3 regions of the Blautia luti genome follow, and region 1 is predicted to be linked to each of the others. Evidence: riboswitches for the same ligand, from Rfam matches in the RefSeq annotation. Region 1 holds a riboswitch; each other region holds the start of a gene.

Region 1 (10,710 bases):
GGAATGGGCAGCTATATCCTTGCATTTGAGGAAGAGGCAGGTTCTGTAAAGGATGTTGAGATTACAGAAGTTGATATTGACAACTTCATCCGTGCCAAAGGTGCCATCTTCTCAGCAATCCGTACAATGCTTACTTCTCTGGACTTCGATGTGAGCATGATCGATGATGTGTATGTTGCAGGCGGTATCGGAAGCGGTATCAACATGCAGAATGCAGTCAACATCGGTATGTTCCCGGATATCCCGATCGAGAAATTCCACTACATTGGTAACTCTTCTCTGACAGGTGCGTATCTGATGCTTCTGTCAACACCGGCAGAGAAGAAGACTTATGAACTTGCTGCAAATATGACATATATGGAACTTTCTACAGTACCGATCTATATGGATGAATTTGTAGGTGCATGTTTCATTCCTCATACAGATACAAGTATGTTCCCGACTGTAATGGAAGAGGTTCAGAACCGCTAAGTAATAAAAATAACAGGGCAGGTAAATCTTTTATCTGTCCTGTCTGTGGAGACTTACAATGGCGTTTAGCTTAAATGATTTAAACTATGAAAAAGACAGTAAGGAAAGAATGCCGTGGGAGCACTATACTCAGGAGTATGCAGCAGCAGATCCGAAAGAGATCGCTTCCAGACTTGCGATTCCTTATGACGAAGAAACAAAAACTCTGACTTTAACTTTTCTTGGAACCGAATATCAGATCACCTGGCCGGATTTCACAGTGACACATACTCCGGATGATAAAGGGTTTTATCCGTTGGAGGATATGATCTATGCAAGAATCCTGACGATCCGTTTTCTCCTGAATGGAGTGAAATCCGAAAGTTCAGGAAAATTCAAAACATATCGTGAAATGCCATGGGGAGAGGTATATTTAAGACAGTTTGACGGCAGATGTATCAAACGTCTGGCATTTTCCTATGGAAACCGACTGGGAGATTTCAAAGCAATCATGGAGCATATCAAAGCTGCACCTGTAAAGCACGGCGATATTGCTTATGAAGTAGAGATTTTCCCGGAATACAAAGTGCAGATGATCCTCTGGGAGGGCGATGAGGAATTCCCGCCGTCTTCACAGATTCTCTTTTCTGATAACTTCCCTGTTTCTTTCCAGGCAGAGGATATGGCAGTTATGGGAGACGTGATCATTGGTTCCCTGAAAGCATTTTTAAAATGTGTTCAGGCATAAATCAGATTGAGTTTGAATAAGACAGGTGTCACCTGTTTTAGATAAAGAAGCTGCTGGCAGATGATGCGGACAGCAGCAAAAAACCGACTTAAAAGCGGAGTAAAAAGGAGGTAATTTGAAATGGGATTCAAATCAGACATTGAAATTGCACAGGAATGCGAAATGCTTCCAATTACCCAGATTGCAGAGAAGGCAGGTATTGATGACAAATATCTGGAGCAGTACGGAAAGTACAAAGCAAAAATTGACTACAATCTTCTGAGAGAAACAGACAAGCCGGACGGAAAGCTGATCCTTATGACAGCAATCAACCCGACACCAGCCGGAGAGGGAAAAACTACTACAACTGTAGGTCTTGCAGATGCTATGCAGAAACTTGGCAAGAACGTTATGGTAGCCCTTCGTGAGCCATCCTTAGGACCGGTATTCGGAGTAAAAGGTGGTGCAGCAGGTGGTGGATATGCACAGGTTGTTCCTATGGAAGATATCAACCTTCACTTCACAGGTGACTTCCATGCAATTGGTGCAGCTAACAACTTACTTGCAGCTATGATCGATAACCATATTTTCCAGGGCAACGCATTAAACATTGACCCACGTAAGATCACATGGAAGAGATGCGTAGATATGAACGACCGTCAGCTTCGTAACGTAGTAGACGGCCTTGGCGGAAGAACAAACGGTATGCCTCGTGAAGACGGATACGACATCACAGTTGCATCTGAGATCATGGCAGTTCTCTGTCTTGCAAGTGACATCAAAGACCTGAAAGAAAGATTATCCAAGATCATCATCGGATATACATATGGTAAAGTTTCTGAGCAGAAACCTGTAACAGCCGGCGACCTTCATGCAGAAGGTGCTATGACAGCTCTGTTAAAAGATGCCCTGAAACCAAACCTTGTACAGACTCTGGAACACGTTCCTGCAATCGTACACGGCGGACCATTCGCCAACATCGCTCACGGATGTAACTCCGTAACAGCTACAAAGATGGCTCTGAAACTTGCTGATTATGCGATCACAGAGGCTGGTTTCGGTGCAGACCTTGGTGCTGAGAAATTCCTCGACATCAAATGCCGTATGGCAGGCTTAAAACCAAGTGCAGTTGTTATCGTAGCTACAGTACGTGCTCTGAAATACAACGGCGGTGTTGCAAAAGCTGATCTCAACAACGAAAACCTGGAAGCACTTGAGAAAGGTCTTCCAAACCTGCTCAAACATGTATCCAATATCAAGAATGTATACAAACTGCCATGCGTAGTTGCTATCAATGCATTCCCTACAGATACAAAAGCAGAACTTGATCTTGTAGAAGCAAAATGTAAAGAACTCGGCGTTAATGTTGCTCTTTCTGAAGTATGGGCAAAAGGCGGCGAAGGCGGAATCAAACTTGCAGAAGAAGTTCTTCGTCTTGTTGAAGAACCAAACGACTTCTCCTATGCATATGAACTGGAAGGTTCTATCGAAGACAAACTGAACCAGATCGTTCAGAAAGTTTACGGAGGTAAGAGAGTTGTTCTGACAGCAAACGCTCAGAAACAGGCAAAACAGTTAGAAGCTCTTGGCTTCGGCAACTGCCCGATCTGTGTAGCTAAAACTCAGTACAGCTTAACAGATGACCAGACCAAACTTGGCGCTCCGACAGACTTCGAAGTTACAGTACGTAACCTGAAGATCTCCGCTGGTGCAGGATTCATCGTAGCTCTTACAGGTGAGATCATGACTATGCCAGGTCTGCCGAAAGTTCCGGCTGCTGAAAGAATCGATGTAGACGAGACAGGTAAGATCACAGGTCTGTTCTAAAAGTTTATTAAATATGTCAGAGAGTGTCTGTATCAGACACCCTCTGAAAAATATAAACAGATATCTGTTGAATAATAAAAGAAAGCAGGAGAGAAAAAGATGGGATTTTCAACAAGTACTTGCACAGAATTCGTTGAGGTTTTAGCTTCCAAAGCTCCGGTTCCGGGCGGCGGCGGTGCATCTGCATTAGTTGGTGCTGTAGGAACAGCTCTTGGAAACATGGTAGGAAGTCTTACTGTAGGCAAAAAGAAATATGCTGACGTAGAAGACGAAATGTATGAATTAAAAGCAAAATGCGATCAGTTACAGAAGGATTTCCTTCGTCTGATCGAACGTGATGCTGAAGTATTCGAGCCATTATCCAAAGCATACGGAATGCCAAAAGAAACAGAAGAAGAGAAAGCTGAGAAAGCCAGAGTTATGGAGATTGTATTAAAAGACGCATGCTCCGTACCTATGGAAATTATGGAGAAATGTTGTGAAGCTATCGAATTGATCGTTGAATTCGGTGCAAAAGGTTCCAAACTCGCCATCAGTGATGCAGGTGTTGGTGCAGCTTTCTGTAAAGCAGCATTACAGGGTGCAAGCCTGAACGTATACATCAATACAAAATCCATGGCTGACAGAGAATACGCAGAAGAATTAAACAGAAAAGCAGATGCGATGCTTGAGAAATACACAAAGATCGCAGATGACACATTCAACAGTGTACTTGGCAGACTGAAATAATAATAAAATAGAAAATCCTGTATTGTTTTTCGGTTTTTCTGAAGAAATATTTTATAGAGTGCATATGAAATATCAGTCAGCTATACTGGAATTATTCAGTTACAATACAGGATAATAATGCATAATTTTGGAGGGAACGACAAATGGCAAAGCAGTTATTAGGTAAAGAAGTAACAGCAGCGTTAAACGAGAAAATCAAAGCAAACGTAGCAGAGCTTCAGGGAAAAGGAGTAAATCCTACTCTCTGCATCATTCGTGTTGGTGAGAACCCAAGCGATATCTCTTATGAAAGAGGAGCAACAAAACGCTGCGAAACTTTAGGCGTTGCATGTGAGAAAATCTTACTTCCGGAAGATGTTTCCCAGGAAGAACTTCTTGCAACAATCGACAAAGTAAACAAAGATGACAAGATCCACGGTGTATTATTATTCCGTCCGCTTCCGAAACATCTGGATCAGGCAGTGATCGAGAACGCACTTGCTCCTGAAAAAGACGTTGACTGTATGACAGATCTTTCTATGTCTGGTGTATTCACTGGCAAACAGATCGGATTCCCGCCATGTACACCACAGGCATGTATGGAAATCCTTGATCATTACGGAATTGACTGCACAGGTAAGAAAGCAGTCGTGATCGGAAGAAGCCTTGTTGTTGGTAAACCTGCAGCAATGATGCTCGTTAAAAAGAATGCAACTGTTACAATCTGCCACACAAGAACTGTAGATATGCCGTCTGTAGCACGTGAAGCAGACATCATCATCGTGGCAGCAGGCCGCGCTGGTGTTGTTGGTGCTGAATACGTAAAAGAAGGCCAGACAATTATCGATGTAGGAATCAACGTAAATGCAGAAGGTAAACTTTGCGGTGATGTTGACTATGCAGCAGTAGAGCCGATCGTAGATGCTATTACACCTGTACCGGGCGGTGTTGGAAGCGTAACAACTTCTGTACTGGTTGGTCATGTAGTAGAAGCTGCAATGAGAAAGGTAAACGCATAAGATGAAAAAAGTGCCAGGAAAACATTTCTGGCTACTTATGACAATGACAGGTGCCCTGATATTCGGGGCACCTGCTTTGGTAAGTGCCAGTGAAGAAATAACCTCCACCAGTACAGAAAACAGCACAGCAGATCACTCGGGAGAAGGTCAGATTTCAAAACCCAAACATCTGGAAAATGCAGAAAATAGCGGAGAAGAAATAATCTCCGACGAAAGTCCCACAGACAATACCTACGGATACTACACGATCATGGGCAAAACTACAGTTTCCGTTGATGATATGTGTTCATTATACAACAGCCAGGGATGCACTTACCCATCAGAAGAACTTAGCAGTGGAGGAGCACCTGACATCGAAACCTTTTGTGACATTATCGCAGAAGAAGCAAACGCAGAGAATGTACGCGGCGAAGTGGTCTTTGCACAGGCAATGCTTGAAACCGGATGGCTTGGATTTGATGGAGATGCCAGAATCGACCAGTTCAACTTCGCAGGACTTGGAACAACCGGAGATGGAGTCAAAGGAATTTCCTTTCCTGACGTAAGAACTGGAATCCGCGCTCAGGTTCAGCATCTCAAAGCCTACGCATCAACAGATGACCTGAATCAGGAATGCGTAGATGAACGATTTGGTTATGTGACCAGAGAAACAGCCCCCTATGTAGAATGGCTGGGAATCCAGGAGAATCCATACGGCGGTGGCTGGGCTGCGGGGAAAGATTACGGAAGTAAATTAAGAAAAATACTTTCAGATTTAAAATCTGAAGCATAAAGCATTACTGTTTATTCTTTTCTCAATATGCTTTGTGAACAGTAATGCGAACAGTAATAATTATTCAGATAACAGATTGATATATTTCTTATAGACATGATATAGTATGAGTGCTATAATAAAAAAAATTTTTTATGGCATTTATTGGCAAACCGGTTGAAAAGCCGGAGCGCAAAGCCAGAAGGAGCTAAAGTCAGACTGAAATCTGATCATGCCAACCGGTTGCATCATGCCTCAGTAATAAAAAAAGGTAAATGTTAAATGGGCATTATGGAAAAAGTTCCTGTGAAATTTTTTACATGGAACTTTTTTTGGCTTCAAGCGGATAAAAATCATCCGCTTCGCTACTTACTTAATTCGGTTAAATTTGAGAAAAAATAGAAAAGAATAGCAGGAATGGAGAAAAGATGAAAAGGAAAAAGGTGATTGCAGGCATTCTGCTTGTGGGAATTTTAGCAACTGCCCTGGCAGGGTGTAAAAACACAAATATCACTAAAAAAGAAAGGGAAAAGCCCGTCATCACCTTGGGCAGTGACAGTTATCCGCCATACAATTATCTGAATGAAGATGGGATTCCCACAGGAATTGATGTGGAACTGGCTACAGAAGCTTTTAAAAGAATGGGTTATCAGGTGGATGTTGTCCAGATCAACTGGGAGAAGAAAAAAGAGCTGGTAGAAAGCGGAGAGATCGACTGTATTATGGGCTGTTTTTCCATGGAAGGACGCCTTGACGATTACCGCTGGGCAGGACCTTACATAGCAAGCCGCCAGGTAGTTGCTGTAAATGAGAGCAGTGATATCTATAAACTAAGTGATCTGGAGGGAAAGAACCTTGCCGTCCAGTCCACAACCAAACCGGAAGGCATCTTTCTGAACCGGACAGATGAAAGGATCCCCAAATTGGGCAATCTGATCAGTCTTGGGCACAGGGAACTAATCTATACCTTTCTGGGAAAAGGATATGTAGATGCAGTTGCTGCACATGAGGAATCCATTGTCCAGTACATGAAGGATTATGATGCAAGCTTCCGTATCCTGGAAGATCCGCTGATGGTGGTCGGGATAGGTGTTGCTTTTGCAAAAGAGGATGACAGAGGAATCTGTGAGCAGATGGATCAGACGCTGGAAGAAATGCGTCAGGATGGCACATCCCTGAAAATCATTAAAAAATATCTGGATGATCCCCAGAAGTATCTGGAGGTGGATGATCTTGGATATTAGGAGAAGAATAAAAGTAAAGCGATTCTGGATATTCGGCATTCTGCTTGGAATCTGTGTGACTGCAGCTTCCCTGTATTACTTTTTTCAGGCAGAGAAAAAGGAAGCAGAGAACAGGATGGTGAAAACTGTAAACTATGTCAAAGTGCAGTGTTCCACCTACACCCATTATAATGAAGCTTCGGAATCTAAAAGTCTCCTCCGCGCCATTGAAAGTGCCAGACAGATGAGTACGAATATCGACATGGAAACAGAAAACGGCAGCCGGCTAAGCCAGGAGTTTCTGAAAGAAAATCTGCAGACCCTCTGGGTGGATGGTATCCTTGTGCTGGATGCAGAGGGAAAGACAGTCTGCAAATACAGCATGGATGAGGCTCTGACCAATGAGATCACAGATTATCTGCAAAAAGACATTATCATGGATTTTACCGGATATGAAGAAAGATCTTATTCGGAACGGATTGACCGAGAAGACGGATCACGTATCGACATTGCAGCCTGTGCCAGAAAAGATGCACCAGGTATGGTTGCAATTTATTATTACACATCTCCGGAATTTGTCAGAAATTATACCCTGACAATACAGAACCTTTTAAATGGCTATAGCACTCAGAAGGATGGAACGATTATTGTTGCAGACAAGGGAACCATCGTTGCCAGCAACGATGAAAGCCTGCTGGGACAGGATACTGCCGGGAACCAGGTTGTCCAGGCAATGAAAGAGCATACAGACAGTCAGCATATTTTTCATTTAAAAAATGAAGGAACCGGAGGTTACGGAATCATGCTGAAGCAGCGGGATTATTATATTTATGCCTATCTTCCGGATACGGAAGTATTCCGTAACCTGCCACTAAATGTAACCGCTGTCGTTTTTCTTTATTTACTCATATTCGGTATATTCTGCTTCTGGGGTTACAGAGTGGATCTGGCACACCGGAAACAGGAACAGGAAAAAGATGAAACATATAAAGCAGAACTTCTAAGAGCAGCAAAAAAAGCAGAAGCAGCCAATGAGGCAAAAACTGAGTTTCTGCAGAGAATGAGCCATGATATCCGGACACCGATCAATGGAATCTGCGGCATGATCAATGTGGCAGACCATTATGCAGACAATATGGAGAAACAGACGGAATGCAGGGCAAAGATCAAAGAGGCATCCCATCTGCTGCTGGAACTGGTAAACGAAGTTCTGGACATGAGCAAGCTGGAGTCAGATGAAGTGGTTTTGGAAGAAATCCCATTTAATCTGAACAGTATTTCTGAGGAAATACTGGGTGTGATCGAACAGGTGGCTGCAGAGCAGAATATCCGGATCCTTTGGGAAAAGAAAGAAGTTACACACTGGAATCTTATTGGAAGTCCGGTGCATGTGAAGCGGATCCTGATGAATATTTTGTCCAATGCGGTGAAATATAACAAAGAAAACGGATATATCTATATCAGCTGTCGGGAAATCCCATCAAAACAGACAGCAATGACCACATTGGAATTTGTCTGCAGAGATACCGGGATCGGAATGGCAGAGGCATTCCAGAAACGCATTTTTGAACCATTTGCACAGGAACATGCAGGAAGCCGCACAAAATTCGCCGGAACAGGACTGGGAATGCCAATCACAAAAAAACTGGTGGAGAAAATGGGCGGAACCATTTCCTTTGAAAGTAAAGAAGGCACAGGGACTACATTTGTGATCCGGATTCCATTCCAGATTGATGCAGATATGAAGGACAGGACTGAAACGGAAGAAAAAACGGAAACATCTATCCAGGGGCTCCATGTTCTTCTGGCAGAGGATAATGAATTGAATATGGAGATTGCAGAATTTGTGCTTCAGAATGAAGGCACTGTGGTGACCAAAGCATGGAATGGACAGGAGGCTGTTGACATATTCAGAAAAAGCAGTCCTGGAGAATTTGATGTTATTCTTATGGATATTATGATGCCTGTCATGAATGGATATGAAGCAGCAAAGATGATCCGCTCTCTGGACAGAGAGGATGCAAAAGTGATACCGATCATTGCCATGACAGCAAACGCGTTCACTGAGGACAAAATGAGAGCAAAGGAAGCAGGAATGGATGAACATATTGCCAAGCCTGTTGATGGAAAGTTATTAGTAAAAGCGATCAATGAGTTAGTAAAACATAATCAGGAGAAGTTATAATGAAAAAGAAAAAATGGAATAAGATACTTGCTGTGCTTTTGGCGATGGTGACAGCCGTATCACTTCTGTCTGGCTGCGGCGGGAAAAGTGCGGAAAAAGAAGATGCAGAAACCATCACAGTGTATTTATGGAGCACAAAGCTGTATGAAAAATATGCGCCATACATCCAGGAACAGCTTCCGGATATCAACGTTGAATTTGTAGTAGGCAATAATGATCTGGATTTCTATCGTTTTCTGAATGAAAACGGCGGATTGCCGGATATTATAACCTGCTGCAGGTTTTCCCTCCATGATGCAAGCCCCCTGAAGGACAGTCTGATGGATCTTTCCACAACCAATGCTGCAGGTGCTGTCTATGATACCTACCTTAACAATTTCAAAAATCAGGATGGCAGTGTAAACTGGCTTCCTGTGTGTGCAGATGCCCATGGCTTTGTAGTGAACAAAGATCTTTTTGAAAAGTATGATATTCCTCTTCCAACGGATTATGAAAGCTTCGTTTCTGCCTGCCAGGCATTTGATGAGGTGGGTATCCGTGGGTTTACTGCAGACTATTACTATGATTATACCTGTATGGAAACACTGCAGGGTCTGTCTGCATCAGAGCTGTCTTCTGTGGATGGACGTAAGTGGCGTACCATCTACAGTGACCCGGACAATACAAAGAGAGAAGGTCTGGACAGTACCGTCTGGCCGGAGGCTTTTGAACGTATGGAGCAGTTTATTCAGGATACAGGGCTGAGCCAGAATGATCTGGATATGAATTATGATGATGTGGTTGAGATGTACAAAAGTGGTAAGCTTGCCATGTATTTCGGCAGTTCTGCCGGTGTAAAAATGTTCCAGGATCAGGGCATTAACACAACATTCCTGCCATTCTTTCAGCAGAACGGCGAAAAGTGGCTGATGACTACACCATATTTCCAGATAGCTTTAAACCGTGACCTGACAAAGGATGAAACACGTCGGCAGAAAGCAATGAAGGTACTGAACACAATGCTTTCAGAGGATGCGCAGAACCGGATCATTTATGATGGGCAGGATCTGTTAAGCTATAGCCAGGATGTGGATTTCCGGCTTACGGAATATCTGAAGGATGTGAAACCTGTAATCGAAGAAAACCATATGTATATCCGTATTGCGTCAAATGACTTTTTTTCCATTTCCAGGGATGTGGTGTCTAAGATGATTTCAGGAGAATATAATGCAGAGCAGGCTTATCAGTCATTTAATTCCCAGCTTCTTGAAGAAAAATCCACTTCTGAGGATATTGTGTTGGATTCAAAGAAAACTTATTCCAATCGTTTCCATACCAGCGGAGGCAATGAAGCCTATTCTGTTATGGCAAACACTTTGCGCGGTATTTATGGGACGGATGTGCTGATTGCAACAGGAAACAGCTTTACAGGAAATGTACTGAAGGCCGGTTATACAGAAAAAATGGCGGGCGACATGATCATGCCAAATGAGCTTTCCGCTTACAGCAGTGAAATAAGTGGGGCAGAACTGAAGGAAACGGTCAGAAACTTCGTAGAAGGCTACCAGGGAGGCTTTATCCCCTTTAACCGCGGCTCTCTGCCTGTGTTCAGTGGTATTTCTGTAGAAATCAGGGAAACGGATAATGGTTATACATTGAGTAAAGTTTTAAAGAATGGAAAACAGATTCAGGACAAGGATACTTTTACTGTGACCTGCCTTGCAGCACCACAATATATGGAAGCTTATCCGGCAGAGGAAAATATTGTATTTGATGGAGGGGATACCTCTGTGGAAGATACCTGGACAACATATGTTTCAGATGGTAATGCCATTCTTGCA
Region 2 (10,710 bases), 1.2 Mb from region 1:
GGGGATTCCACAGAAAATGATGCGCAGATATAACAGAGACATTCCGATAATATTGGAAGGTGTATGCAGCCCTGTTAATACCAGCGAGGCAAATGACTGGCTGAGAATCAATACTCCGGCTGCGATGAATGCGGTCAGTCGGTAACTGTGAGCCAGAGATTTACGCAGATTTTCGAAATCCTTTGCCCCATAATATTGGGAGAGTTGAATAGAAAATCCCTGAGTGAGTCCTGTGGATATTCCTGTGACAACCCACATCAGAAAGTCAACAGCACCCAGTGCGGCAAGAGCCTCCACACCTGCAACCTGGCCAACAACCATGGTATCCACCATTGTATAAAGCTGCTGACAGATATTTCCCAGCATCAGGGGAATTGCAAAAAGAATGATCAACCGTCCCGGTGAACCGGAGGTCATATCCTGAATCTTGGTTTTCATTAGTATAAAAGTTCCTTTCCGGAGCATATTTGAAAAAGTTTAGAAATGATTTTTCGAATATGCTCTGATATTTACATTGATAATTTTACATCATTAACGTGAAAAATGAAATATAATATTTCATCAGGATGATATAAATTTATCTGTTGCAACACACTCTTGAGAGACAATGGCTATTTACAAATATGACAATAACAGGTATCATTCTTTTATAAATACATTAATAAAAGAAGGTAGAAACAGAATGAGCGGACTGGAAAAGAAATTTGCTACGAAATCAAAAATCGTAAATTATATTATAAATAGAGAATCCACATCAAAAGTGGAAATATCCAAAGAACTGAATCTGAGTATGCCAACAGTTCTGTCTAATGTAAAAGATTTATTGGAAAAAGGTATCATAATAGAAATTGGAGAATATGAATCCACAGGAGGAAGAAAGGCTAAAAGTATTGGAATCAATCCATCCTATCGTTATGCAATGGGAATTGTGATCACTGCAAATCATCTGGGAATGGTGCTGGTAAATCTGAAGTATGAGATTGTGAAATCAGAGCGGATCCGTCTGAAATTTGTATCTGATATGTCATACTGCAGTCAGGTGGCAGATTTTGCGGCGAAATTTCTGGATCATATGAATGATGCAGAACAGAAAGAAAAGCTTCTGGGTGTTGGAATCTCTATTCCGGGAATCATTAATCAGGAGCAGAAACTGGTGATAAAATCCCACGCACTGAAACTTGAAAACTATAGTCTCAGTTTCCTGGAACAGGCATTTTCTGTCCCGGTTTATTTTTCAAATGATGCCAATGCGGCAATGATGGCAGAAGATATGAACATCTATCAGAATGCAATTTACCTTTCGTTGAATCAGACTCTTGGCGGTGCATTTTGCATAGGGGGAAAATTGTTTTCCGGAGAAAATCAGAAGGCCGGAGAATTTGGACATATGATACTTGTACCTCAGGGCCGCAAGTGTTATTGTGGAAAATCAGGTTGTGCAGATGCTTATTGCGCTGCAGGAGCACTTGTTGGTGAGTCAAAGGATTCTGTGGAACAGTTTATGCAGCTGCTTCAAAACAATGATGAAAAGGCAGAGAAAAAATGGGAAGAGTATCTTGATTATCTTGCAATTCTGATTTCAAATCTGCGCATGGCATATGATATGGATATCATTCTTGGAGGTGAAATGGGTGGATATCTCTCAGATTATATGATACCTCTTGGGGAAAAAGTAATGAAGTATAATGGATTTGATCATGATCTGAGATATCTGAAAAACTGTTCTTATAAGAAAGAAGCCTCAGCTGTAGGTGCAGCAAAGCATTTCCTGCAGGATTTTATCGGAAAGATATAGCCGATGGCATTCTTGAATCACTGATGATCTGCTGATATACCATATTAAACAAATATCTGAATATAAAAAATACCCTGATTACAACAAAGAAAGGTTGTAATCAGGGTATTTTGTTATTGTGCGGGAATTCAGCAGATAATTATGAGGAGTGTTATAGTAACATCTGCATAAAAATAAAATCTATACTTTGTGCAACTGGTAGAAATGAGAAATATTCTTAAATATTTATTGACAAAGTTATATATTTGAATAATAATGTAATTACTTTAATAAAACATTTAATAAAAGATAATAAACAACTAGAGGTTCAAAGTACATTCAACAAATAAGGAGGAAAATATTATGTTACAGCAGGTTATGACAAATCCAGGAGAAATTATTTTCAGAGAGGTTCCCGTACCAGAGATTAAAGACAATCAGGTTTTGGTTAAGATTATGAATATTGGTATATGTGGTTCTGATATCCATGTATATCACGGAAAACATCCTTTTACAAAATATCCGGTAACCCAGGGACATGAAGTATCAGGAGAAGTGGTAAAAACAGGTGATGCAGTAACAGAATTTCATGTGGGACAGAAAGTAACAATTGAGCCACAGGTATATTGTGGACATTGTTATCCATGCCGTCACGGAAAATACAATCTCTGCGAAGAGCTGAAAGTAATGGGATTCCAGACAACAGGAACTGCATCCGAGTATTTTGCAGTTGATGCATCAAAAGTAACACCGATACCAGAAGATATGTCTTATGAAGAGGGCGCAATGATCGAGCCTCTGGCAGTAGCTGTTCATGGTGTTAAACAGATGGGCGATGTAACTGGAATGAATATTGTGGTGATAGGTGCCGGTCCGATCGGAAATCTGGTAGCGCAGTCTGCAAAAGGGATGGGAGCAGCTAAAGTTATGATCACAGATGTCAGTGATCTTCGTCTGGAAAAAGCAAAAGAGTGTGGAATTGACGTATGTGTCAACACAAGGAATAAAAATTTCGGGGAAGCAATGGTAGAAGCCTTTGGACCGGATAAGGCAGATGTTATCTATGACTGTGCAGGAAATAACATTACAATGGGACAGGCGATCAAATATGCAAGAAAAGGAAGCGTGATTGTGCTGGTTGCAGTTTTTGCAGGAATGGCTGAGATCGATCTGGCAGTTGCAAATGATCATGAGCTTGATATCAAGAGCACAATGATGTACAGACATGATGATTATGTAGACGGAATCAGACTGGTGAATGAAGGAAAAGTGCATTTAAGACCGCTGATCTCTAAGACATTTGCATTTAAAGATTATCTGAAAGCATACCAGTACATTGACGATAACCGTGAGACTACAATGAAAGTGATTATCAATGTGCAGGAAAAATAAAATACCCTGCTGATCATAAGCATTATGTAAGACAAAGATATAATAAAAAAGACTGCTGTAAAGAACACATGAGTAAACGGAAAGACGGAGGATGGCAGCAGGCAGGAGGAATTATGGAGAGTAAAAACGAAAATGTAAAAGTTCCGTTGATCAGTAAAATCGCATATGGATTTGGCGATGTAGGATGTAATTTCAGCTGGATGTTCGTCAGTAATTTTCTCATGATTTTTTACACAGACGTATTCGGAATCAGTATGGCAGCAGTCTCTGCCCTGATGCTGTTTTCGAGATTTTGGGATGCGATCAATGATCCGATCGTGGGTGGACTGACAGATAAAACCAAAACAAAATGGGGACGTTATCGTCCATGGCTTCTCATTGCAGCTCCGATCACGGCCGTGCTTCTGATTATGACATTCTGGGCACATCCGGACTGGTCGGACAGATCAAAGGTTATCTATATGGTAATTACATACTGTCTGCTGGTACTTGGATATACCTGTGTAAATATCCCGTATGGCACCCTTTGTGGAGCAATGACACAGGATATCGATGAACGTGCAAAGATTAATACATCACGTTCAGTATCTGCAATGGTTGCAATTGGAATTATCAATATCATTACAGTTCCACTGATTGGAAAACTTGGCAGTCAAAGTGCTAAAACCGGATACCTACTGGTAGCAATCATATACGGATGTATTTTTGCAGCCTGTCATTTCTTCTGTTTCGCAAAAACAAAAGAGCAGGTGATTATGCCGGAAAAAGACAAAATATCCATAAAAGTGCAGTTAAGAGCAGTGATACAGAACCGCCCATATATTCTGGCATTAATCGGACAGGTGTTATTCGGATTTACACTTTATGGAAGAAATGCAGATGTTTTATACTATTTCACTTATGTAGAGGGAAATGCATCCTACTATACTACATATTCCATGTGCATTATCATTCCATCCATTATCGGTGCTGCATGTTTCCAGCCTGTATTCCGAAAATTGAATAATAAAGGAAGAACTGCATCTATTTTTGCCCTTTTTACCGGAATTTCCATGCTCTGTATGTTCTTCTTCAATGTAAAAGAAACACCGGCAGCGTTCTATACACTTGCAGGAATTACACAATTCTTTTTTTCTGGATTTAACACTGCAATCTATGCGATCATTCCCGACTGCGTAGAATACGGAGAGTGGAAAACGGGCTTAAGGAATGATGGTTTTCAATATGCATTTGTGTCACTGGGAAATAAAATTGGCATGGCAATAGGAACTGCTCTACTTGCAGCACTTCTTGGAAAATATGGATATGTGGCAAATCATGTACAGAATCCGGCTGTTCTCAGTATTATGAGACATTCCTTTACTACAATTCCGGGAGTTTTATGGATAGTGACAGCAATTGTACTGTTTTTCTATCGCCTGAATAAAAAACGTTACAATGAAATTGTAGAAGACCTGAAAAAAAACCGGGTAAAATAAAGAGTGTCGTGAAGTGAATTGCGAATATCAACAGAGTCTCCTTGAGCAGCATTAAAAAATCTGCTTAAGGAGATTTTTATGTCTGGAGTTTTTGTGGTTGCATTTTTGTTTTATATGGGTATAATGGTGAGATAAGTCTGCAGATGAAAGGAAGACAATGCTGACAATATAACGAAGGAGCGGAGTATTATGCTGAAAAGATTCACCAGATATGTAACCCAGAGTGTTGCCGGAATGATCGGGATTTCCGTTTATGTTCTGGCAGATACTTTCTTTATATCTGTATATTCCGGTGCTGACGGACTGGCAGTTCTCAATTTGATCCTGCCGGTTTATGGACTGATCTATGCGATTGGGGCTATGATCGGGATTGGTTCCGCTACCAGGTATGCCATAAGCAGGGCAAAAGGAGAAAATACAGAACATTATTTCGTACAGTCAGTAACCTGGAGTATACTGGCTGCAGTTCCATTTATGCTGATCGGAATCTTTATTCCGGACAAAGCATTGGCTTTGTTGGGTGCAGATGCCGGACTGATCGGACTTGGACGAAACTATGTGAGAATTATTCTGATCGCAACACCATTCTTCATGTCAAATTATACATTTACTGCATTTGCCAGAAACGATGGAGCGCCTTCTATTGCAATGATCGGTTCCATCAGTGGAAGTATCTTTAACATTATATTTGATTATATATTCATGTTTCCTGTCGGTCTGGGATTTTCCGGAGCAGGACTTGCTACTGCAATCTGTCCGATCGTAACAATGAGCGTCTGTGCCACACACTACAGGAGCAGCAGAAACCATGTAGGATTCCATTGGAAAAAACCGTCATTCAGACACCTGATTTCCTGCTGTCAGCTGGGAGTTTCCGCATTTGTCGGGGAATTGTCTTCCGGTGTGATCGCCATTGTATTTAACTTCCTGATCTTGGGAATCGCGGGAAATATGGGTGTAGCAGCCTATGGAGTTGTGGCAAACCTTTCTATCGTGGCATTTGCAATTTTCAACGGTCTGGCCCAGGGAGCACAGCCCCTGATCAGTGAAAGCTACGGAAAAGGTCAGCCCACTCAGGTAAGAAAACTTCTGAAATGGAGCCTGCTCGTATGTCTTGCTGTAGAAGCACTGATCCAATTGATCATCTGGACTTCAACCGACACGCTGATCAGCATTTTCAACAGTGAAAACAATGTTCAGTTATTGAATTATGCACATACAGGACTGCGTCTGTATTTCCTTGGATTTATAGTGGCAGGAATCAATATTGTACTGGTGGCATATTTCTCAGCAGTAGATGAACCGAAAATTGCGATTGTCGGATCATTACTGAGAGGAATTATTGCTATTGTTATCTGCGCAGTTATACTTGCGAAATTATTTGGATTAAATGGAATCTGGATCTCTCTTCTTGCAGCGGAGACAGTTACGTTTCTGACAATTCTGTTTCTGGCATATAAAGACAGAAGAAAAAGCATGGCAGTTGTCTGAACTATGGTTTCGTGAAAAACAGTCGTATGTCTGTTATTATCCGGAAAATTTATCGCTGTAATGAATATGCATAGCCTCCCAGTCCATGAACAATACATAGAATACTCTTCCGTATTGCTGGCTTTCTACGATTCTTCCGTGATCGAGGACAGAAAGATAGGATCCGTCAGCCTTTCGAAGGTGAAAGTGAATATAGTCATTTTTATTACCACTATCAATCTGTTCCCAGATACTGGATTCGATCTGTTTCTGTTCATCTTCTCGGATCAGGCTGCGGAAGCGCTTATTGGTGAGTCTGAACAGTTCGTCCATATCTTTATATCCGGTCATATGAAGGAACTCATGGTTTGCATAAAAGAGTTCGTCATCGTCTTTGTCCGCTCTGTATATGATAAATGCACCCGGAAGGTGTTCAGAGACATCTTTAAATGCGAATCCCAGTTGTTTACGGATTCCTGACTGAAGACCTTCCCTGTAAGCCATACATCCGTTTTTTCCATGAAGTTTTATTGCATAGAGGGCTGCATCAGCACAGCGCATGAGCTGTGAACGGCTGGCTGCAAATGTGGGATATTCCGCATATCCCAGAGAAATGTTAAATGACTGTTCTTTTCCCTTGTATGAGAATGTCTTTGGAAGTCCGGTAAATTGCTGCAGCAGTTCTTTTGCATCTTCGCAGGTATAATTTTGTAAAAGAATACAGAACTCATCCCCACCGTTTCTTCCCAGTAATGCATCAGATGGGAAAAATGTTTTCATGCTGTCTGCCAGACTCTTTAATGCTTTGTCTCCATAGGCGTGGCCATAAATATCATTAATAAACTTAAAATCATCGAGATCAAGGAGTGCGGCCACAAAATGTCCTTTCGGATTTTTATCCATCATCTTTTCTGCTGATTCGTCAAATCCATAGCGGTTGTAAATACCTGTAAGAGAATCCGTGCGTGCCAGTATCTGAAATTTATTTTTGTTTTCTTTTGATACCAGACATACCCTGGTAAGCCCTGACAGAAGTAAGGTGATAGCGGTAAAAATCGTGCTGACTGTTACGATCAATAGATTGTTTCTCCACCCGCTTTCAGGAGTTACTTCGAACTTCCAGCTTTCTTTCCCTATGGTAAAATCATAAGAAACCGGCTGCGTTATCTGACCATCTGACTGGTAAACGGGTTTATAAGTGTCACTCCAGGGAGTTTCTGTTTTGGAAAGTCTGTACTCATATCCAAAACCTGAAAGTGCATGGATCGAGTCGGAAAAAATATCAGGAACACGCAGGATAACAATGGTAAATCCCCAGAAATACGCCTGTCCGTGCTCATCATTCAGGTAGACCGGATTGCGGACTGCAATTCCATAGCCGCCCTGTGTCAATTTAAAGGGTCCCTGTGTAATGATTGTATGGTTGTCTCTTGCATAACAGGAAATTCTGCCACGGTCTTTATCATGGAGCAGATCAATTTTACCTGCCTCGTTTCTCTCAGCAGGATAAATATCTGTTACAACACCATCCGGAGCAAGCTGTACACTTTCAATAGAATCAGATATAAGATTTTCTGCAATCGTATCAAATTGCTTGATATCTCCATTTTCACTGATCAGAACCTGTTTCAGAGTATCTGTGATCGCAATTCCATTTGTAATTTCATTTTTAATACGTTCACCGTAGGTTGATACATTTAATTGTGCGGTTGTGCGTCTCTGCCATTTTTCGTGAGTGTCTGTTTTGTATACGATGAAACCAACAAGGCACATGCCCAGTAAAAAAACCATAAGAGGCACAAGATTTTTTTTCTTCACCTGTTTTACCTCAATTTATATATCGGATATTTTTATGATGGAACATTATAGCACAGAAATGAAAAAACGGAATGAATTTTTTTTAAAACATAGGTAAAATCAGACAGATATAAAAGTTTCCTAAGGTGAAAATGTTGTAGGTATGGGGAAAACATGCTATGGTATGTATACAATGCGTAAAGAGGAGCAGAAAAAACGAAGTACGAACATATCACAGAGGGTCGTTTCATAGATCGCCCCAATCGTTTTATTGCACATGTGGAGATCAATGGGCAGGTGTACATATTCTGGCCTATGACTGCATGGTAGAACCTGACAGAATGGAAATTCAGGATCCGGTACCTGTATGCCTTGCTTTTGACCGGAAATAAAAAAGTATTCCCACAATCAGCATGCTCTTTACAACGTTATTGTTCATTATGTTTTCAGTAACGTAGCCGAAATTCATTCCAGATTGCCTGCGGCAATGGAATTTATTATTGACGTGTAAAAACATTCGTGGTATTTTTGATAAAAATGGAAATTATTTAAAGGCAAACCTGTTGAAAGGCAGGGACGCAAAGCCAGAAGGGGCTAAAGTCAGCAAGTTTGACCAGGTCAGCCGGTTGCAACTGCTTCCATATTATATATGGAAAAGATGTGAAAACGGAAGAGATTTTGATAACTTTTATACTATATAGATGTGTGATTTTAAAGAAATATAGTAGGGACACTGGCATATTTTGGCAGGTGTCCTTTTTATATGCCTAAAAGGGTACGAAAACTGACAGGTACAGGTTCTCTGTATACAGATAAAGGCAGGATGAAGAGAGGATTTTTATAAAATGGGAAATTATGAAGACAAAATATATTCTTTAGGTGAGACTGTAACGGGACAGACACAGGCCATGTCACAGGCCGTACAGAAAACACTGGAAAATAATGGCGGGGTAGGTATAATGACAGGATCTTATGACCAAAACCTGTCTATTTTGTCTGTGAATAATCTGCTGTTGCATAGTACAGGATATACATTCGATACTTTCATGGAACAGACAAAAGGCTCATTGAGAAACTTCTTTTATGACGAGGAAGATATACTGGAGCGAGACCGTTTTTTGCAGCTTCACGGAACAGGGGAAGCACAGATCCTTGCAGCAGACGGTACAGTGAAAAATGTACGGCTTTGTAAAGAGGATGCGACAGATGAGGCGGGCAGACAGATCTGGGTTATGTCCGTACAGGTCAACTGGGATCATGTAAATTTGACACTGCTCAATGAGGCTATCTATTCCGGCTTCTGGTATTTTGACTGTGACGAAAACAGTGAGATTGTGAATGCAAACTGGAGTCATGAATTCCGAAAAATGCTTGGCTATCATGACACTCTGGATTTTCCGAATAAACTGGAATCCTGGTCAGATCTTCTGCATCCACAGGATAAAGAAAGAGTAATGGTGCAGCTTCAGGCGGCAATTAAGGATAAGACGAACCAGATAAAATACCAGGTAGAGTATCGTATGAGAATGAAGGATAATCAATACCAGTGGTTTCGGGCATCGGCAGAAGTAATACGCCGTTTGGATGGTTCTGCCAGCAGGATTGCCGGCATATTTATCAATATTGATGCAGAAAAAAAAGAGTCTATGCAGGCACAAAAGTCAGCTGCTTTCCACCGTGCCTTTACGAAAACAGATCTGTGCGAATATTATGTAAACCTGGAAGCAAACACATTTGATACCTTTAAGGTTGAACCGTCCCTGATGACAGTTTTTGAACAGAGTCGTACATGGGATGAACTGATCCGGCATTTGGTGGATTCCTATGTTGTGGAAACAGATAAGAAAGCGGTAGCTGCTTTTTATGACCGTGGTTATATTGCAGAAAAACTGAAAGGTCTGGAAACAGAATTATCTTTAGAGTGCCGAATCACTCTGGATGGAGAAGAACGATGGGTCCGCAATGTGATTATACGTGGCGAGATAGAGGATTCAGAATATGCCATGATCTTTCTGCGTGATATCACAGAGGCAAAGGTAGAGAGCGCACGGCATCTGCAGATGGCAGCGGATAATGCTTCCATGGGGCAGCTGATTCAGAGTATTGTGCGTCTGGTTGACCGTTTTGTTGTCTGTGATCTGGAAAATGACAGATATGAATTCTACAATCTGAATGGACAGATGATATATAAACCTCTGGGATTTTATCATGATTTTCAGATGCAGGTTCTTGAAAAATATAAGACACTGGAACCATTGGAAGCTATAGATATCCTGATAGCCCCGGATAATATTCGGAAAAAACTGAAAAGTGAAAATGATATTTATAAGTTTGAGTATTGCAGCCTGGATGAAAAGACTTATAAAATCGCTTCTTATATTCCCTTGGAATGGAAGAACGGAAAGCTGGAAAAGGTATTGCTGGCATCCATGGATGTGACACAGGAGAAGAAAGCAGAGATTGAATCCCGTCAGGCACTGAAAGAGGCTTACCGGTCCGCAGAAAATGCAAATCGAGCGAAGACAGAATTCCTTTCCAATATGTCACATGATATCCGGACACCAATGAATGCGATTGTGGGTCTGACGGCAATCGCAGGAGCAAATATTGAGAGCCAGGATAGAGTTATTGAATGTCTCAGTAAGATCACAGAATCAAGCCGCCATCTGCTGGGGCTGATCAATGAAGTATTGGATATGGCACGTATTGAAAGTGGAAAAATGACACTGGCACAGGAAGATTTCAATCTGTCAGAGCTGGTAGATAATCTTATTACACTTACGAAACCGGTGCTTGATG
Region 3 (10,710 bases), 1.3 Mb from region 1:
TACCTATCAGAGAGAGAACCCAGGTGAGGGAGATAATTATTTCGTAGATGTGTACCGCTTTGTCATGGATATTGATGAGAAAGATGTGCATCTTCAGACAGAAGAAACAGATGGATATAAATTCGCCACAGCTGATGAGATCAGAGAGCTGGGCGAGGCGGGCAAATTTTTACATTATGACAGCATCAGGAGAGCGTTTGAGTAAGAATACAAAAGAAAATTTTCGGAATAAATGAAAATCCGGCAGTCTTATCGAATTAAGATAAGGGCTGCCGGGTTTTAGTGTATATGGATTTTTATTTCATAGCGTTTCTGATGGCGTTCAGAAGTTCATCATATTCTTCATAAGCCGGGATCTCCGGATAGTCTGCTTTGATCTTCTCTGTGCTGCGGAACAGGAATCCTGCCTTGCTTGCCTGGATCATGCCAAGGTCATTGTATGAATCGCCGCTTGCGATGGTGTCGAAGCCGATGGACTGGAGAGCTTTTACAGTAGTTAACTTGGATTGCTCCACTCTCATCTTAAATCCTGTGATCTCGCCGTTCTCTGCAACTTCCAGTGTATTGCAGAATAAAGTAGGTCTGCCAAGTTTCTCCATGAGAGGTGCTGCGAACTGTGTGAAGGTATCGCTGATCAGGATTACCTGAGAGAAAGAACGAAGCTCATCCAGGAATTCCTTCGCACCTGGAAGGGGATCGATCTTCGCGATCACATCCTGGATCTCTTTCAGACCAAGTCCGTGTTCTTTCAGAATTCCAAGTCTCCATTTCATCAGTTTATCATAATCCGGCTCATCGCGGGTAGTTTTCTTCAATTCCGGGATTCCACTTGCTTCTGCAAATGCGATCCAGATTTCTGGTACTAATACGCCTTCTACGTCAAGACATGTAATATACATAATGATAGTTCCTCCTCTTGTTTCCTTTGTTGATTGCTGTTATTACGGGGTTATCCTGCACCCGGTAATATTGATGACTTTTATATTTTATCGCTGTACTTAATGAAACTATCTTAACATATTCTTATTGGGGTTGCAATTATTAAAATAAGATATGATGCTGGATTTCCAGCAGATCGTTACTGTGAACGGAGTGAACAGTAACAGCAGATCTCCTGATATTCGCTGAGAATATCTGAGATAGTCTTCATGTCCTCGAGCGTGTTTGAAAAATCATTCCTACAATCTGCACGCCCCACTTTGTGGGATATTTCACCCGAATTCAGTTGCCGTAGCCCGCTACGGCGCCCTCATCCGTGCAAAATCTCCCACAAATTGTGACGCACATCTTGCAGAAAGCCTTTTTCAAACACGCTCTCGGGCGCCTTTTCCGTACATCGGATGTTCGATAATGTTTTCTGAACCATGATATAAAATTATAGACATACAGATCCTCCCTGAAGATAGATGTAATATTTGTAATTACTGGTATTATATTTCTGTAGCGATATAATATCAAATGTTATGTGAATATATTTCAAAAAAAATCTTTCTCAAAAAGAAGTTGACAATTCATAGATACATCCCTATAATAGTTGAAAGTTAGGATACGAACTATTAGAATGCTAACTAATTAAGAAGTTATGAAATTTCCCACCTATAGATTTTGTCTGTATGCAGAGTTTTGGAGGTGGGATTTTATCAGCTTAAAGGAGGTGTGAAGTGTGGATGAAGAGCTGAAAATTAAAGTAGAGGATATGCATATGGGAAGACTGGTCGGGATTCTTTCCCATCAGATGATGCGGAATGGAAATAATCCGTCGATTGTGATGGAGTCAGATGAACTGACTACATTGCAGAAACATGTGCTGAAGTTTATTCTTCTGGAAACTTTGCACCATGACCTTTATCAGAAGGATATCGAGGAGGAATTTCAGGTACGGAAATCAACTGCTACAAGTATGCTTCAGCTGATGGAGAAGAAAGGTTTTATTTACAGAGAAAGTGCAAAGCAGGATGGACGTCTGAAACGGATCGTACCTACAGATAAGGCGAAAGACATTCTTCCGGCGATCCTTGAGCACATTGATAAGACAGAGCACTGGCTGGAAAAAGGAATTCCGAGAGAAGACATAACTCTGTGTAAACAGGTACTGTGGATGATGCACAAGAATCTGGAAGAACTGCAGCGAAAACAAGGTTGCGATTCTAAAAATGACAGTAAAAAATTGTAACTGTTCAGTATTTGCAGTCAGCGGACTGCTGAACAGTTACAGAAAATTTATAATTAAGGAGGACATCGACAAAGATGAATAAGAAACTTTTACGTTCAGTCCGGGAATACAAGAAGCAGTCTGTACTGGCTCCGGTCCTTGTAATCCTGGAAGTACTGATGGAAGTTCTGATTCCTCTGGAGATGGCGAAGATTATCGACGTAGGTATTGCAAACGGAGATATGAGCTATATCATCCAGCGTGGAGTCATCCTTGTTGCAATGGCAATGATTTCCCTGTTCTTCGGCGTACAGGCCGGAAATATGGCGGCAGTTGCAGCAGCAGGATATGCGAAGAATTTACGACACGATATTTTTTATAAGGTGCAGGATTTTTCCTTTAAAAATATCGACCACTTTTCAACATCAGGTCTGGTCACACGACTGACCACTGATATCACAAATGTACAGCAGGCATACATGATGAGTATCCGCCTTCTTGCCAGGGCACCGTTTATGATCATCCTGTCATGGATTATGACACTGACGATCAATAAACCGATCGCAATGCTTTTCCTGATAGTTGTTCCTGTCCTTGGCGGTACACTGATCTTTATTGCGAAAAAGGCACATCCGCATTTCATCAAGGTCTTTGATGAATATGACAACCTGAACAATTCCGTTCAGGAGAATGTAAATGCCTCACGTGTAGTTAAGGCTTTCGTAAGAGAGGACTATGAGATTGAGAAATTCCATGGAATTTCCAGATATGTTTATGATCTGTTTACTAAAGCAGAGAAAATCGTTGCATGGAACTCACCGGTTATGATGTTTGCCATGTATACTGTAATCATTATCATTGTTGCAATTGGCGGAAGAGGAATTGTTCTCGGTGGCATGGAAACCGGTGAGCTGACAAGTATCATTGTCTACGCACTTCAGATTCTCATGTCCCTGAACATGGTAACTTTCGTGTTTGTTATGATCATGATAGCAGAAGCATCCACAGACCGTATTGTAGAGGTTCTGGATGAAGTTCCTGAGATGCAGGATAAAGCTGATGCAGTAAAGAATGTGGCAGATGGTTCCATTGACTTTAATCATGTAGATTTCAGCTATGCAGGAGAGGGAGGAAATCTTTCCCTGAAGGATGTAAATCTTCATATTAAATCCGGTCAGACAGTAGGTATCATCGGCGGAACCGGAAGTGCAAAGTCTACCCTGGTGCAGCTGATCCCCAGACTCTATGATGTCACAAAGGGTAATGTCCAGGTGGGAGGCGTGGATGTACGCAACTACAATCTGGAAGTACTTCGTGACCAGGTTTCCATGGTACTTCAAAAAAATGTGCTGTTCTCAGGAAGCATCTATGACAATATTCGCTGGGGTGATGAACATGCCAGTGAGGAAGAAGTTCGGAGGGTCTGTAAGCTGGCCCAGGCAGATGGATTCGTCAGTGAGTTCCCGGATGGCTACGATACAATGATCGTTCAGGGCGGTAACAACGTATCCGGCGGTCAGAAGCAGCGTCTGTGTATTGCAAGGGCTCTTCTCAAGAAACCGAAGATCCTGATCCTGGATGACTCTACCAGTGCAGTAGATACAAGAACAGATGCCCTGATACGTAAGGCTTTCCGCGAGGAGATCCCGAACACAACAAAGATTATTATCGCACAGCGAGTTTCTTCTATTGAAGATGCAGATCAGATCATCGTACTGGATGACGGTAAGATCGCAGGTGTGGGTACTTCAGAAGAACTGCTGAAGACAAATGATATTTACAGAGAAGTATATGAATCACAGGTCAAAGGAGGCGGAGACGATGAATAAGAAGAAAAAATTAGACCAGAACACCATCCAAACTGCCAAAAGACTTCTGAAATATATGACAGGAACCCATAAGATACAGTTTATCATCGTATTTATCTGCATCTTTATCAGTTCCGCAGCAAGTATTGCAGTATCCCTGTCCCTGAAATTTCTGCTGGATGACTTTATCATCCCGCTGATCGGACAGACAGATCCGAACTTTGCAGAACTCTATAAGGCACTTGCAGTCCTTGGCTGTATTTTTGCACTTGGTGTGATTGCCACATTTATTTATACCCGAATGATGGTTTATATCGGTCAGGGTGTGCTTAAAAGTGTCCGTGATGATATGTTCGAGCATATGCAGACTCTTCCGATCCGCTATTTCGACCAGAATACAAACGGATCTGTCATGAGCCTCTATACTAACGATACAGATACCCTGCGTCAGATGATCAGTCAGGCGATCCCACAGGCACTGATGGCACTGTTTACGATCGTGGTTACCTTTATTTCCATGTTATTGTTAAGTCCGCTGCTTACGATTCTGGCAGTTGTGATTATTTTTATTATGCTGAAGGTTACCAGTAAGATTGGTTCCAACAGTGGCAAATATTTCATCCGTCAACAGGTATCTCTGGCAGATGTGACCGGTTTCGTGGAAGAACGAATGAATGGTCAGCGTGTGGTAAAAGTTTTCAACCACGAAGATAAATCAAAAGAAGAATTCGATAAACTCAACGAAGCACTTTTCGAGAGCTCCGCAAATGCCAATAAATACGGAAATATGATGGGACCGGTGATCGGTAACATCGGTAACCTGCAGTTCGTACTGACAGCAGTACTTGGCGGACTTCTCTCTGTAACTGGTGTGGGTGGCATCACTCTTGGTGTTATGGCTTCCTATTTACAGTTCACAAAGAGTTTCACTCAGCCATTTATGCAGGTGGCACAGCAGTTCAACGCCATCGTTATGGCACTTGCAGGTGCAGAACGTATCTTCAAACTCATTGATGAGAAACCGGAAGAGGATGAAGGTTATGTAGAACTTGTGAATGCAAGAAAAGATGCCAACGGCAACATTACAGAATGTAAAGAAAGAACAGGTATGTGGGCATGGAAACATCCGCATTCCGCAGATGGTTCTGTAACTTACACAGAACTGACCGGAGATGTTCGTTTCGAAGACGTTACATTCGGATACAATCCGGATAAAGTCATTCTGAAAGACATCAGCCTCTTCGCAAAACCTGGACAGAAACTTGCTTTCGTAGGTTCTACAGGCGCAGGAAAGACAACTATCACAAACCTGATCAACCGCTTCTACGATATTCAGGAAGGTAAGATCCGTTACGACGGAATCAATATCACCAAGATTAAGAAAGATGACCTGAGACGTTCTCTGGGAATCGTACTTCAGGATACGCACCTGTTCACAGGAACTATCAAGGAAAACATCCGTTATGGTAAACTGAATGCCACAGATGAGGAAGTATACGAGGCAGCAAGACTGGCTCATGCTGACCAGTTCATCAAGATGCTTCCAAAGGGCTACGACACCATGTTAAGCGGAGACGGCGAAGAACTCTCCCAGGGTCAGCGCCAGCTTCTCTCCATCGCCAGAGCAGCCGTAGCCAACCCGCCGGTACTGATCCTGGATGAAGCAACTTCAAGTATCGATACCCGTACAGAAAGTATCGTACAGAAAGGTATGGATAACCTGATGAAAGGCCGTACCGTATTCGTAATCGCTCACCGACTCTCAACCATCAGAAACAGCGATGCCATCATCGTACTGGATCATGGTAAGATCATCGAGAGAGGCGATCATGAAGACCTCATTAAGATGAGAGGAACTTACTATCAGCTGTATACCGGAAAATTGGAATTATCATAAAACCGAATTGGTCTAACCAAAAAGTGCCTGTCAATCGTCAATAGTAACAGATTGGCAGGCGCTTTTATATATATATTACTGATAAAACCGAAAATTGTACGAAATATGCAAAAAGTGAACGTAAAATTGTACAATATAACGGACTGGTACCGGTTGACAAATTTTTGTCCCAAGAGGTATAATATGAGAAGCATGGTGAAACGTACGAAACTGAATATGGAATTGGCAAACCTGGTGTGAGCCAGGGACGCAAAGCTTGGAGCCTTTGATAAAAAAGTATTTACATACATAAGAGGAGTATTAATCCGGGAAGGATTAATTTATAAGGTAGTTCGGCTGCAATTATTTTTTATCAAAGAATAATTGTGGCTTTTTTTGTATGTTAAAAGTCAGAAAAAGTCAAAAATATGACTTAATAAAATCAAAAATAAGCATCAAAAAGAAACATTTCTGCACAGAAACAAATGCAGTGAGAAATAAACTTGGATGGAGAGCATAATGACTGAAAAAGAGCTGCGGCGTTTAAGCCGCACAGATTTACTGGAAATGCTCCTGGAACAGAGCAAAGAAGTGCAGCGCCTGCAGCAGGAGCTGGAGGAGACGAAGCAGAAGCTGGAAGACCGGAGACTGATGGAACAGGAAGCCGGATCTATCGCGGAAGCAGCACTTCGGATCAATAAGGTATTCGAGGCAGCACAGCAGGCAGCAGACCAGTATCTGGAGAATATCAGACAGCATGCAGACAGGCGGGAGAATGAAAGCATTCAGCATGAGGAAGCATAAGAAAAAAGAAATTACTTCCCTGCCCACAGTCTCACAGCTGGAGGCAGAGTTAAACAGAAGTAAATACAGGCACCGGTTTTATCAGGTGCTGCGCAATACCATCGGTACACTGATCGCAGTAGCAGCCGCGGCAGTTCTGATCGCCGTACTGTTACTTCCGGTACTGCAGATATATGGAAATTCCATGTATCCCACTATTCAGGAAGGTCAGATCGTGGTATCTGTGAAAGGTGCAGATTTCACCCAGGGAGATGTGATCGCTTTCTACTATAATAATAAGATTCTGGTGAAGCGAATGATCGCAGGTCCCGGAAGCTGGGTAGATATCGATGAGAAGGGAAATGTCACAGTGGACGGCGACCCCCTGGACGAACCCTATCTGGTAGAGAAGTCTCTGGGAGACTGCAATATCAAACTCCCCTATCAGGTGCCGGATGGCAGATACTTCGTGATGGGAGATCACAGATCCACTTCCATTGACAGCCGAAATACATCAGTAGGCTGCGTGGCAGAGGAGCAGATCGTAGGAAAGATTGTATTCAGGCTTTGGCCTTTGAGTTCAGCAGGTCCTGTGAAGTAAGGGGAACAGGAAAAGGGAAAAGGAGAGATGTCAGATGAAAAATACGTTGTTGCATCAGGCGGCGAAGTTCAAGCTGCAGAACCGGAAGCATAAACGCTGGCAGAAAGCGGTCAGTATTCTGGCATGTATAGTAGTTTTCTGTACTGTATATGCGCTGATCCTTCCGGCACTTACTGCAGAGGGAACTCCTCACTGTGGAATAGAAGAACATACTCATACGGATGAATGTTATGAGAACCGTCTGATCTGCGGGAAAGAAGAAGGCGAAGGAGCACACACCCATACGGATGAATGTTATACCCAGGAACAGACGCTGATCTGCGGACTGGAAGAGGGTGAAGGTGCTCATACTCATACAGAAGAGTGCTATGATGAGGAAGGCAATCTGATCTGCGGACTGGAAGAGAATGAAGGACACCAGCACACAGAGGAATGCTACCAGACAGAGGACATTCTCACCTGTGACCAGGAGGAGAGCGAAGGACATCAGCACACAGCAGAATGCTACGAGCAGGTACTTGCCTGTGGTAAAGAAGAGCATGCACATTCACTGGCATGCTACTCTGACCCGAATGCAGATGTAGAAGATGCAGATACATGGCAGAATTCTGTAAGCTCTGTATCCCTGACAGGAAACTGGGGCAGCGATCTGGCAGCCATCGCCCAGACACAGATCGGCTACAGAGAAAGCACTTCCAATTATAATGTAGCAGAAGACGGCGCCACAATGAACGGCTACACCCGCTACGGCGCATGGGCAGGCGACCCGTACCGCGATAACTGGTCCGCACAGTTCACAGACTTCTGTCTCAGCTATGCAGGCATCCCGTCATCCGCAATGGTACAGCCATCAGACTGCTGGGAATGGGCACCGGTCTCCAAAGAAGGCTACACCCCGAACACCGGCGACCTGATCATCCTCGACGGCAACCAGGACGGCACCCCCGACCACGCCGGAATCGTCCTCAACGCCAATGACGCCCAGGTAACTACCGTGATCGGCGACTCTGATAAAGAAGTAAAACAGAATACATACAACCTGGACAACGCGATCATCGTCGGCTACGTAACCATGCCACGCAACCCGAACTTCGACTATGGCGACGCAGAACCGGCAGCGGACGATGCAGACGCACAGGAACCGGACAATAATAATATAGAAGAAACTCCGACGGCGGAGCCGGAGGAGACACCGGAACCAGCACAGGCAGCTGAAGAAGACGAAGATGATGCACCGGAAGCACTGGATGATGAGACGAGTTCTATGGCAGCTACCGGAGAAGATGGAGATGCGGTTAATCAGCGTATTAAAGTTGAATTGTCAGCATCAAAACCAGAAGATAACACTGGCGAGCCACTTTCTGCAAAAGTTGTATCAACATATTCTCAGGCAAATAATCCTAACTCTAAAGCAACTGTTTATGTTAAAGTTGGAAAGCTGCCAGAAGGAGTGCATATAGAGGGATTTAAAAATGGAAAGCGGACTGTAAACTATAATGGTGGAAAGGATGCGCTGGAATTAGAACTAGTGGAGGAAAATGGAGAATATTATATTAAATATGAACAGCCTGCTGGTTCTACAATTGAGTTCGATGTAGAGTTGAGTTCTACAAATGGAACAATGCCCGCTAAGACACAGATGACGTTATCTGTAGATGAAACCAGAACGAAAGCTCCTGAGGGAACATCAGGAACAGATTATTTAGGTGATTCTCAAACTCTTACATGGGTTGCAAAGAATGAGTGGTATCCGGTTTCAAAGAAAGTAAATAATCAGAAGCAGGCGTATACAGAGGTATCAGGATCAAATCTGACAGGAAATTATGAATATACTATTGAAGCAAATCACTCTAATGGAGAAAATTATGGTGAAATCTGGACAGATTATGTGAAAGTGACAGATATATTTACCTTGCCTGATAATATATCATTCCCCAAGGGGGTAAAAGTAAAAGATGGAAAGGTTGTAACTTCAGATGAAGAAACAATCTTGGAATTTACAAATTTGCAGGGAGGAACTGTCGAGAATCTGAACATTAATGGAAAGACAGTTACTTATACTCTAAAGATTCCGAATCAGAATATGAATGGTAATGTTCCAACTAAGGAACAGGCGCATCTTAACCTTAAGATGCAGTTGAATGCAAGTAAACTGCAGGTGCCGGAAGATTACAAGAATCGGGAGAATTCAGAAATTCAAAAAGATATTATCCGGAATCATGTTAAAATTGCGCCACATCCATATAAAGAATATCCGGTTAAAGAGACAGAGGATGATGCACTTATTATACCTTCCAGGGAACCGGAAAAGATTGTTGTAGGTAAAAAAGCAGATAATACTAGTGTTAAAAATGGTGTTAAAGCGGGAGATACTATTACTTATACTTTGTCAGTGAAAAATGAAGGTACAAATGAAATTATAGTAAAAGACTCGAAAGGTAATTATTACAAGGTTACTGATACTTTACCGCAATATTTGGAATTAACGGATGCACAGATAGCAGATTTGAAGAGCAAGAATATTACTGTAACTAAAAATAAAAATAATGGTATTTACACTCTTGAATGGATTCCAAGTGAAAGTAATATCGCATCTGGTGAAACGAAAGAAGTTAGTTTTACGGTAAAAGTAAAAGATGCTGATGATTCAGCCATGAAGGATTTGAGCAATAACAGTGATATTTCTAATCAGGCTCAGTATAAAAATCAATATACAGAGAACGTAAAGGTTAAATATCATAAAGGCTATACAACTGTAAAAAAGGAATCAAATGCCAATGGTGTATTGAATAATGGAGCTGAAGTTATCTATAAGATCACTGTTGAAAATCCAACAGATATTCCGGTTGCTAATGAAACGCTTAAGGACGTGTTGCCGAATGGACTGGAATTTATATCTGCGCAGTTTAATAGTACGGAAATCACAAAAAGCCAGAAAAATATTTCGTTGAGTGACGGGCATAAAGTTGACTTTGATGTGAATGGACAGAATCTACAGTGGACTGTTGATAAAATTGGTGCACATGAGCAACTTACTTTTACATACAAGTGTAGAGTAAATACAGATAAAACAGGTGGAAATACTGTACTGAAGAATAATGTAACAACTGGGTCAGGCGGCAGCGGTAATACAGATATTACTGTAAAGAACCCGATAGTAATAAATAAAACGGTTGATAAAGATACAAGTAAAGTTTATTCAGATGAACAGGAATTTAATTATACGATTACTCTTAAGAATGATGAAAGTAATCCAAACAATGTAAAAGATCAATATCTGACAGATGAATTGCCAACAGGAATGATATTGGGCGACAGCATACATCTTATTAAAAAAGTTAATGGAATAGAATCGACTGTTAGTTGGATTGATTTTTACGAGAATAAAAATGGTAGTGTCCGAGAAGGAAATGCTACATTTACAGCCCAATTCGGAGATAGAACAGCCGGTGTTACATTTGAGAGTAACAGAATAGTTTTGAGATGGTTA

What was found. Region 1 has a riboswitch for cyclic di-GMP ahead of R8695_RS09810 (substrate-binding periplasmic protein). Riboswitches for the same ligand answer to the same signal wherever they lie in the genome.
Region 2: it holds a riboswitch for cyclic di-GMP, as region 1 does, so the genes downstream of both, R8695_RS14955 (hybrid sensor histidine kinase/response regulator) here and R8695_RS09810 (substrate-binding periplasmic protein) in region 1, are expected to answer to the same signal.
Region 3: it holds a riboswitch for cyclic di-GMP, as region 1 does, so the genes downstream of both, R8695_RS15770 (DNA repair protein) here and R8695_RS09810 (substrate-binding periplasmic protein) in region 1, are expected to answer to the same signal.

What each region holds. Positions count from the first base shown of each region.
Region 1 is NZ_AP028156.1:2,082,684-2,093,393, reverse strand. Features, by position in the region: gene acsV (corrinoid activation/regeneration protein AcsV) at 1-471, shown strand, start outside; gene R8695_RS09835 (DUF3786 domain-containing protein) at 530-1,198, shown strand; gene R8695_RS09830 (formate--tetrahydrofolate ligase) at 1,319-3,004, shown strand; gene R8695_RS09825 (cyclodeaminase/cyclohydrolase family protein) at 3,104-3,733, shown strand; gene R8695_RS09820 (bifunctional 5,10-methylenetetrahydrofolate dehydrogenase/5,10-methenyltetrahydrofolate cyclohydrolase) at 3,877-4,731, shown strand; gene R8695_RS09815 (glucosaminidase domain-containing protein) at 4,733-5,503, shown strand; cyclic di-GMP riboswitch class I at 5,640-5,733, shown strand; gene R8695_RS09810 (substrate-binding periplasmic protein) at 5,911-6,726, shown strand; gene R8695_RS09805 (ATP-binding response regulator) at 6,710-8,890, shown strand; gene R8695_RS09800 (ABC transporter substrate-binding protein) at 8,890-10,710, shown strand, end outside.
Region 2 is NZ_AP028156.1:3,237,414-3,248,123, reverse strand. Features, by position in the region: gene R8695_RS14985 (MATE family efflux transporter) at 1-438, opposite strand, end outside; gene R8695_RS14980 (ROK family transcriptional regulator) at 683-1,795, shown strand; gene R8695_RS14975 (zinc-dependent alcohol dehydrogenase) at 2,138-3,166, shown strand; gene R8695_RS14970 (MFS transporter) at 3,280-4,644, shown strand; gene R8695_RS14965 (MATE family efflux transporter) at 4,834-6,135, shown strand; gene R8695_RS14960 (diguanylate cyclase domain-containing protein) at 6,172-7,932, opposite strand; cyclic di-GMP riboswitch class I at 8,455-8,545, shown strand; gene R8695_RS14955 (hybrid sensor histidine kinase/response regulator) at 8,757-10,710, shown strand, end outside.
Region 3 is NZ_AP028156.1:3,408,460-3,419,169, reverse strand. Features, by position in the region: gene R8695_RS15805 (NUDIX hydrolase) at 1-205, shown strand, start outside; gene thrH (bifunctional phosphoserine phosphatase/homoserine phosphotransferase ThrH) at 297-899, opposite strand; partial or broken gene R8695_RS17790 (DUF6783 domain-containing protein) at 1,147-1,287, opposite strand; partial or broken gene R8695_RS17785 (DUF6783 domain-containing protein) at 1,225-1,368, shown strand; gene R8695_RS15785 (MarR family winged helix-turn-helix transcriptional regulator) at 1,664-2,173, shown strand; gene R8695_RS15780 (ABC transporter ATP-binding protein) at 2,248-3,981, shown strand; gene R8695_RS15775 (ABC transporter ATP-binding protein) at 3,974-5,857, shown strand; cyclic di-GMP riboswitch class I at 6,072-6,201, shown strand; gene R8695_RS15770 (DNA repair protein) at 6,356-6,640, shown strand; gene lepB (signal peptidase I) at 6,612-7,220, shown strand; gene R8695_RS15760 (LPXTG cell wall anchor domain-containing protein) at 7,255-10,710, shown strand, end outside.